4 regions of the Carnobacterium sp. AT7 genome follow, and region 3 is predicted to be linked to each of the others. Evidence: predicted binding sites of a transcription regulator. Region 3 holds the regulator's gene; each other region holds the start of a gene.
What was found. Region 3 encodes Rex, which represses fermentation and respiration genes when NADH is low (regulators of the CRP and FNR family bind a similar motif). Its sites were predicted from a motif close to TTGTGAANTANTTCACAA; they were not measured.

Region 1 (2,213 bases), on a different contig from region 3:
AATTTGTTCTGCGATAACTTGAGTTGGTGTTTCATACATATTTTTCAAGAAATCAGAAACTTTTTGTTTTGGTGCTTGGTCAGCTTCTTTAACAGATGCTTTAATATCTTCTTTAGTTTTTTCAATTAATTCATTTTCTTTTTCTTCAGACCATAAACCTTTTTCAGTTAAGAAGTTACGGAAACGAATCAATGGATCGCGTTGTTCCCAGTAGTCAAAACTGTCTTTGTCACGGTAACGTGTTGGATCATCACCTGATGTTGAGTGAGGACCAAAACGAGAAGTAATTGTTTCAATCAATACAGGACCATTTCCAGCTAAAGCCCATTCTCTTGCTTGTTTAGTAACAGCATAAACAGCTAAAGCGTCCATACCATCTACTTGAACTCCTGGGATACCAGCAGCAACAGCTTTTTGAGCCAATGTTGTAGCAGCTGTTTGTTTGTGACGAGGTGTTGAGATTGCATAGCCGTTGTTTTGAACAAAGAATACTACAGGAGCTTTATAAGCACCAGCATAGTTCAAACCTTCGTAGAAATCTCCTTGAGACGAACCGCCATCACCAGTATAAGTGAAAGCAACGTTTTGTTTGCCACGTATTTTCAAACCAACACCCACACCCATTGCTTGGATAATTTGAGCTCCAATAATGATTTGTGGTGGTACAGCATTTAAATCAGCTGGGTATTCATTTCCTACAGAATGTCCACGAGACCATAAAAAGGCTTTTGAAACAGGTAATCCATGTTGGATTAATTGAGGAATATCACGGTATCCTGGTAATAACACATCTTCTTTTACAAATGCGTAATGACTTGCCAATTGAGAAGCTTCTTGTCCAGCTGTTGGCGCGTAGAAACCTAAGCGTCCTTGACGAGCTAAAGCCATTGAACGTTCATGTAAAATTCTAGACCAAACCATTTTTTCCATTAATTCAACTAGTTGATCGTCAGATAGATCAGGCATGATATCTTTATTTACGACTTTACCGTCCTTATCTAAGATTTGTACCATTGGGAAAGCAGCATCAATTGTGCTTAACAATGCTTCAAAATCTACCGGTTGCTTTTTGTTAACCATGTATAACCCATTCCTCTCTCTATAACAAAATTATATTTTCAAAATTCTGTTTTATACGGATTTGAAAACTGTATTACTCAGAATTTTTTACAATCTAAATTTAACACGCTTTCAAACTAGATGCAAGTAAACTAAACATTAGACCACCAAAAATATCCCTATTCTACTGATTTAAGTCTCGCATTTCATTCATACAGGAATCCATATAGTGAAATATTTCACTAGTTGTTTTTTCGAGCACTTTGTTATATAGCACTTTAACTTTAAATTGACTTCTGTAAAAAATGAATAGATTCCCCTTCAAAACTGTTATATAATTTTTCAAAAACTGTATTACTTTTTATTGAAAATTATCTTTATTTTTTTAGATACATCTCTTTTCACAAAATATTTTCTTTGGATTAGCTGTCACCAAATGTTCACTTTTCCGCCACTTTTTGAATTTTCAGCTTTTATTTTTTGTAAATTTTATTCATAACTAAATAAAAAAACAGTATTGTATTTTAAAAAAACAAAAAAAATCCGCTTTTAAACGGATTTTCTTTTCGTACTATTTAAATAACTCCTTGGCTCAACATCGCTTTTGAAACTTTTGTAAATCCAGCAATATTAGCACCTGCTACAAAATCGCCAGGCATATTGTATGCTTCAGCTGTATCTTTTATTTCACTATAGATGTTTTTCATAATTTTTTTCAATTCTTCATCTACTTCTTCAAATGTCCAACTTAGTCTTTGACTATTTTGACTCATTTCTAAAGCTGATACAGCTACTCCACCTGCATTTGCAGCTTTTGCTGGTCCATAAACAATGCCAGCTTTTTGGAATTCTTTGATGGCTTCTAAATTACAAGGCATATTTGCCCCTTCGGCTACTGCCCCAACTCCTTGACTGACCATTTTTTTAGCTGTTGGTCCATCAATTTCATTTTGAGTCGCACATGGAAGTGCTACAGTATATCTTTCTTCTAAGTCCCAAATGCTGCCAGTTTCATATGTGGCATTTGGACGATCTGTTAAATATTCTGAAATTCTTTTTCTGTCGACTTCTTTAATTTTTTTAATAATACTCAAATCAATTCCTTCAGGATCAAAAATGTATCCATCTGAATCCGAACAAGCAATAACTGTACC
Region 2 (2,213 bases), on a different contig from region 3:
ACAAACGGCAGTTTCAGAATACGTTATTGGACGTAATTACAAAAATAAATCTTTTTCAGCAATAAAACTTAAAACAACGACGGATGAACTGTTAAATATCGTCTATACAGAAAAACCATTGTCAAAAGATGTTTTCTTAGTCACTAATAGAGGATTTGGATTACGTTATCCTTTAGATGAGGTTCCTACTGTGGGTGCAAAAGCTGCAGGTGTGAAATCAATTAATCTTAAAGACGGTGACTATGTTGTAAATGGTGTGTTGGTCGATACCACAGCTTCCAAAGCCGAATTAATGATTTTAACTCAAAGAGGTTCTGTTAAAAAAATGAATATTCTTGATTTCGAACCGCTTGGACGAGCTAAGAGAGGGTTACTGCTCTTAAGAGAATTGAAAAAGAATCCGCATCGTGTGGCTTTCGCTTTTGAAGCGTCTAAGGAAGATAACTATAGAATTCTAACATCCAAAGGACAAGAAATCTCACTATCTAGTCAATCCTATTCAATAAGTGACCGTTATTCAAATGGATCATTTATTTTAGATGAAGTGGCAGACGGAACACCTATTGAGCTTAAAAAAGATTTATTAGCTAATGAGATTAAATAGAAATAATGTTGTTTAATTAAGGGTATGTTTGCTAAAACAGACATACCCTTAGTATTAACCATGATAAGACCAAAAAGGTGTAGCCTAACAGCTACATCTTTTTTTATCTGTTTTATTAAAAACTAGTACAGTTTGATTTTTTGTGAAAAATAGTACAAAAAATATCATTGAATACAGAATAATGAAAACCTTGAAATATCTACAAATCAATCTTTTTAAATAATTATTTTTATTTTATTGACGAAAATAAATTGATTTGTTTTTAGTTCGTGTTATAATGAGCATGAAGAATCTGTTAGAATTGTTTAACAGATATAAAAGGAGGAAAATGACTTATGGAAAATTGGAAAGGCTTTAAAGGAAAAATGTGGCAAGAAGAAATTAACGTACGCGATTTTATTCAACAAAACTATACCCCTTATGATGGAACGGATGAATTTTTAGAAGGTCCTACACCCGCTACCGAATCATTGTGGAAACAAGTTATGGAATTAAATACGGAGGAACGTGAAGCAGGCGGAGTACTAGATATGGATACGAAAGTAGTTTCAACAATCGTATCTCATGATGCTGGTTACTTAAATAAAGAATTGGAACGCATTGCCGGTTTCCAAACTGAGAAACCTTTTAAACGTGGTTTGCAACCTTTTGGTGGAATTCGCATGAGTGAATTAGCTGCTGAATCATATGGTTACGAAATTGATCCAGAAGTATCTCATATTTTTAGAGACTACCGTAAAACACACAATCAAGGAGTATTTGATGCTTATACGCCAGAAATTAGAGCTGCCAGACGTAGTGGAATCATTACAGGTCTGCCAGATGCTTATGGACGTGGACGTATCATTGGAGATTACAGAAGAGTAGCCTTATATGGTGTCAATCGCTTAATTCAAGAAAAGAAAAACGATTTAGCAAATAAGGGTTACGGCACAATGAGCGAAGATATTATTCGCGACCGTGAAGAATTAAATGAACAAATTCGTGCTTTAAATGAATTAATTGAGTTAGGTAGAATTTACGGCTTTGATATTTCTCAACCAGCCCAAACAGCTCAAGAAGCTTTCCAATGGTTGTATCTAGGCTATTTAGCAGCAGTTAAAGAGCAAAATGGAGCAGCAATGTCATTAGGACGTACATCTACATTTCTTGATATCTATATTGAGCGTGACTTAGCTAATGGCATTCTTACTGAAGTTGAAGCTCAAGAAATCACAGACCATTTTATTATGAAATTGCGCTTAGTAAAATTTGCACGTACACCAGAATACAATGATTTATTCTCAGGGGATCCAACTTGGGTAACAGAAGCTATCGCAGGTGTAGGTGACGATGGACGTCACATGGTTACAAAAAATAGCTACCGTTTCTTGCACACTTTAACAAACCTTGGACCAGCTCCAGAACCAAACTTAACCGTTTTATGGTCTACACGTTTGCCAGAAAACTTCAAGAAGTTCTGTGCTAAAGCATCTATTTCTTCAAGTGCTATTCAATATGAAAATGACGATATTATGCGCTTAGAATGGGGCGATGACTACGGAATCGCTTGTTGTGTATCTGCTATGCGTATTGGGAAACAAATGCAATTCTTCGGAGCACGTGCTAA
Region 3 (2,213 bases):
GTGAAAATCATCCGCCATTAGTTTTTGCTTGGAAGAGTATAAAAGATGCTGGGTTTCCTATTGCTGGAGGAAGTGATGCTCCAGTTGAAATACCTAATCCTTTTTATGGCATACACGCAGCTGTTACAAGAACTGTAAGAGGAACAGAAAGTACCAAAAGGTATTTTCCAGAAGAGGAATTATCAGTATTTGAAGCTCTGTCTCTCTATACCACAGGAAGTGCTGCGGCTGGATATAAAAAAAATTCTAGAGGGAAAATAAAATCAGGTTATCTAAGTGATTTTACTATTTTAAAACAGAACCCTTTTAAAGTGAAAACCGAATTTTTATGTGACATAGAAGTTTCAAAGACCGTCATAGGTGGCGAGATAGTATTTCAAAATAATGATTAATCAGTAGTAGAGTACGTTTTACTATGAAGATGGCTAATAAGGGTCATCTTCTTTTTTTGTTCAATATAATTGTGATTAACATCACAATTATATTGAGTTAATCGCTAAAAGATGATATGATAATTAAGAAATTGAATGTCAGGAGGAGAAAATGTGGAACTAAATCCCAAGATACACCAAATTCCAAATGCAACGGCTCATAGGCTACCTATTTATTATCGGTCTTTAAAAAAATTGAATGAAGCGGGTGTAGAGCGTGTTAAATCAAAAGAATTAAGTCAGATGACACAAATTCCTTCTGCGACGATCCGACGTGATTTTTCGCATTTTGGTGAATTAGGCAGAAGTGGATATGGTTATGAAGTTGTTTATGTAACAGAAGTTTTTCGTGAATTGTTAAATGTGAATAATATCATTAATGTTGTACTTGTCGGAGCTGGAAACCTTGGACAAGCGATATTAAGAAATAACTTTAAAAAAGAAAGAAATATCATCATCAAAGGTGCTTTTGATAATGATTCAAGTCAATTTGGGAAAGAAATTTCAGGTATCCAAATTTTACCAATGGAACAAATGAAGGATTTTATTATAAGTGAACAAATTTGTACAGCTATTTGTGCTGTACCTAGTGAGGTATCTCAAGAAGTAGTGGAACAACTGATTGATGCAGGTATTACTTCTATTTTAAACTTTGCACCAGGAAGAATAAAAGTGCCCGTTAACATTCAAATGAAGTATATTGATTTTTCTAGCGAAATTTTTACCATGGTTTACCAAAATGAAGCTCTTTACCCGGCTAACTTAGTTGAAGAAGACTAGGATTACAGCTGAAAAAAAGTGAAAAAGCAGAACGGATTAGATTCGTTATTTTATGCTGGAATATTGCTTTAAAAAAGGATTCTTCGTATACTATTCTAAGAGAAGTTATAGAATAGGGAGTGTTCGTATGGAGATAACGAGAAAAGGTACACCGTATAAATTAAAAGGGGTACAACCAAAAGTTGGCAATAAAGCACCTGATTTTGAAGCAGGAAATTTAACAGATGAACAAATTAAGTTAAGTGACTTTGCTGGTAAAGTGGTATTAATCAGTGTGGTACCAGATATCGATACGCGAGTATGTGCGTTGCAAGCAAAAGAATTTAATAAAATTGCGAGTGAATTAGAGGGTGTCCAACTAATTACGATTTCTAATAATTCCAAAGAAGAACAAGCTGATTGGTGTGCTGGAAAAGATATTTCAATGGAAATGTTGCACGACAGCAATTTAGAATTTGGCGAAGCGTATGGTTTAGTAATGGAAGAGCTAGAAAAGTTAGCTCGTTCAGTGTTCGTAATCAACCCTAAAGGCGAAATTACTTATCAAGAAATTGTTTCAGAGATGTCTAGCGAGCCCGATTATGATCAAGCTATCAAAGCGGCAAGAGCTGCGCGCTGATAAAACAGTAAGAAGCATATTGAAATATAGCTTTTTTAATGCTACTATATAAAAATAAAAGGCAATGAACAAGAGGAGTAATTTTATTTGCTGGCTTTGAGAGAATAGAACAGATGCTGAGAGTTCTTAGTCACAGTAAAATGAAGGTAGCTTGGGAGCTGGCAAGGTGAAAGTAAAGTAACTTTGTTCGGAGTAACGATCCGTTAAAAATGGAACTAAGAGGTATACTTTTGAAGATAACAAAAGTGTGCAATATAGGTGGTACCGCGAATGAACAGCATTCGTCCTAATAATAATTTATTATTAGGATGGATGCTTTTTTTGTTTTTCAGATTGATTAAGTGAAAGTATAAAGGAGAGATAAAATGACAGACGAATTGAAA
Region 4 (2,213 bases), on a different contig from region 3:
ATTCCATAAATCCGATAGTCTCACCTTTGCGATTGGTAACTGGAAGATAGGTAATAAAAATTTTACGGCCGTCATCTTTACGTGTAAACCAATGCGTCTCACTCTTACGTGTTCCAGCTGCTAGCTCTCCAGCTAATTTGCCAACAAATTCTCGCAAATGTGGCGGATGGCAATCAATAAAGTGACTTCCTAAACTTGCTTTAGAACGGTGAAATTCGTGATGGTCTTCATTAAAATATTGGAAACGTAAATCTGGTCCAACAAATGTAATTTCAACTGGTAACGTATTTAAAATTGCTTCGATTTGTTCAATCGTCAAAGATCCCCCTCTAAACTGGATGCGAGGCTCTAAGTCTTCTAACTTCGGTGCAGCTTCGGGATCAATCTCACCTCTAGCTATCCCTAAAGCATAGTCCAACGCTTCTTGTGTTCCCCGTGAAGAGAAAGTTGCGCCAGAAATCGAGTCCACTTGAGTAGATTGACTGCGTAAAATTGTTGCAATAATATCTTCAATTGCTTTACCGCCAATATCAGCCGTTTCTTTTCCTTGGTACTCAATTTTTTCAATTTTATTTTCACTCACAGTGACATTCAGATTAATTTCACCTTTATACCCATCTCCGTTCCCACTGTAGGTTCCGGATGTGAAATGGTGTTCAATCGTGCCCGATTTTTCATTAAACTCGCCATCAATTGGAGCACGTTCTCCGCGTGCAACTCCTAATGCATAATCTACAGCTCGCAAAGTACCTTCTGAAGCATAGGTCGCACCAGAAACTGTATCAATTTCTACCGATTGTTGTTTAATGATTTCTTCGACCATTTTTGCTACAGCTACGCCACCTTTGTTAGGGGTTTCATTTTCTGAGTAATTGATTTTTACTATTTTTTCTCCGTCTACTTCCACATCCACCGTAATATAGTCATGATACCCTGTCGCTCTTCCTTTGTACGTGCCTGATTTAAGATTATTCATATTAACCTCCCAGATATTGTTATGAAATTCACAATTAACTTACATCCTTAGTATATGTTTTAAAAAGAATAAAAAACTTGATTTAAATCAAGTTGTTAAATTTTTATAGAAAAATCTCACATAGCTTTTAGAGTATGTTAAAATGCAACCATATACATTGTACGGCAGTTTAAATTTATAGATTGGTGGGTGTAAACAATCGAACAAAGTAGCGTCAACCTTATGGGAACAAAGATTAACCTTTCAATTTCACATCCGATGGCAGCCGAACTATTGGAAAAAGCTAAACACATGCTGGCAGATTACGAAATACGTTTCAGCGCAAATCATTCTAAAAGCACTTTAACGTACGTGAACCAACAAGCAGGAATACAGCCAGTTTCTGTCGATTCAGAACTATATGATTTGATTCAATTCGGTCAAAATTACAGTTTATCTTCAAAACTTGCACTTAATATCACAATTGGACCGCTCGTTAAACTATGGAAAATTGGTTTTGCAGATGCCCATGTACCTAAACAAAAAGAAATTGACGAACGACTAAAGCTGATTGATCCAACTGATATTGTATTGGATGACGCTAAAAAAACGGTCTATTTAACAAAGAAAGGCATGGAATTAGATCTTGGTGCCTTAGCAAAAGGTTATTTCGCCGATAAGCTTAAACAGTTTTTTCAAAGTGAAGGTGTCGAAAGCGGTATTGTAGATTTAGGCGGAAATGTTTTGACTATTGGAGAAAATCCAAAATACGAAGACGGGTATTGGCGTGTAGGCATTCAAAAACCTTCATTAACTCGTGGGGAGTTAGTCGGAGCTGTACTGGTAAAAGACAAATCAGTGGTTACCTCTGGTATTTATGAACGATCACTTAAAGTATCTGAAAAAAAATACCACCATATTTTTGATTCAACAACTGGTTATCCGATTGAAAATGAATTAGCCAGTATAACCATCATTTCAGATGAGTCGCTTGATGGCGAATTATGGACTACCTGGTTATTTGGACATAATTCCAATGCTGCTATCGATTATATTGACAGCGTTCCTGGCATCGAGGCGCTGCTTATTACAAAAAATAACGAGGTGAAAATGTCTCATGGCATTTTGCCCTATGTTGTGTTATTTTAAGAGCTTATCAGGGTTAATCATTCGGGTTCTAAAAGTGATAATCCAGTACTGAAGGGAGGTGAAAATAAAGTGCTAACCACTATCTTAGAAGACCCACTGTACTTACAAT

Region 1: a site for Rex is predicted at 1,287-1,304, ahead of pdhA (pyruvate dehydrogenase (acetyl-transferring) E1 component subunit alpha). Genes of this name have one in related genera too.
Region 2: a site for Rex is predicted at 745-762, ahead of pflB (formate C-acetyltransferase). Genes of this name have one in related genera too.
Region 4: a site for Rex is predicted at 993-1,010, ahead of CAT7_RS03820 (FMN-binding protein). Genes of this name have one in related genera too.

Annotation. Positions count from the first base shown of each region.
Region 1 is NZ_ABHH01000008.1:37,251-39,463, forward strand. It holds gene pdhA (pyruvate dehydrogenase (acetyl-transferring) E1 component subunit alpha) at 1-1,080, opposite strand, end outside; partial or broken gene gdhA (NADP-specific glutamate dehydrogenase) at 1,635-2,213, opposite strand, start outside.
Region 2 is NZ_ABHH01000009.1:3,605-5,817, forward strand. It holds gene parC (DNA topoisomerase IV subunit A) at 1-604, shown strand, start outside; gene pflB (formate C-acetyltransferase) at 940-2,213, shown strand, end outside.
Region 3 is NZ_ABHH01000026.1:6,238-8,450, reverse strand. It holds gene CAT7_RS09310 (amidohydrolase) at 1-392, shown strand, start outside; gene CAT7_RS09305 (redox-sensing transcriptional repressor Rex) at 546-1,211, shown strand; gene tpx (thiol peroxidase) at 1,339-1,830, shown strand; T-box leader at 1,886-2,122, shown strand; gene CAT7_RS09295 (valine--tRNA ligase) at 2,196-2,213, shown strand, end outside.
Region 4 is NZ_ABHH01000006.1:67,864-70,076, forward strand. It holds gene CAT7_RS03820 (FMN-binding protein) at 1-976, opposite strand, end outside; gene CAT7_RS03825 (FAD:protein FMN transferase) at 1,199-2,104, shown strand; gene CAT7_RS03830 (hypothetical protein) at 2,174-2,213, shown strand, end outside.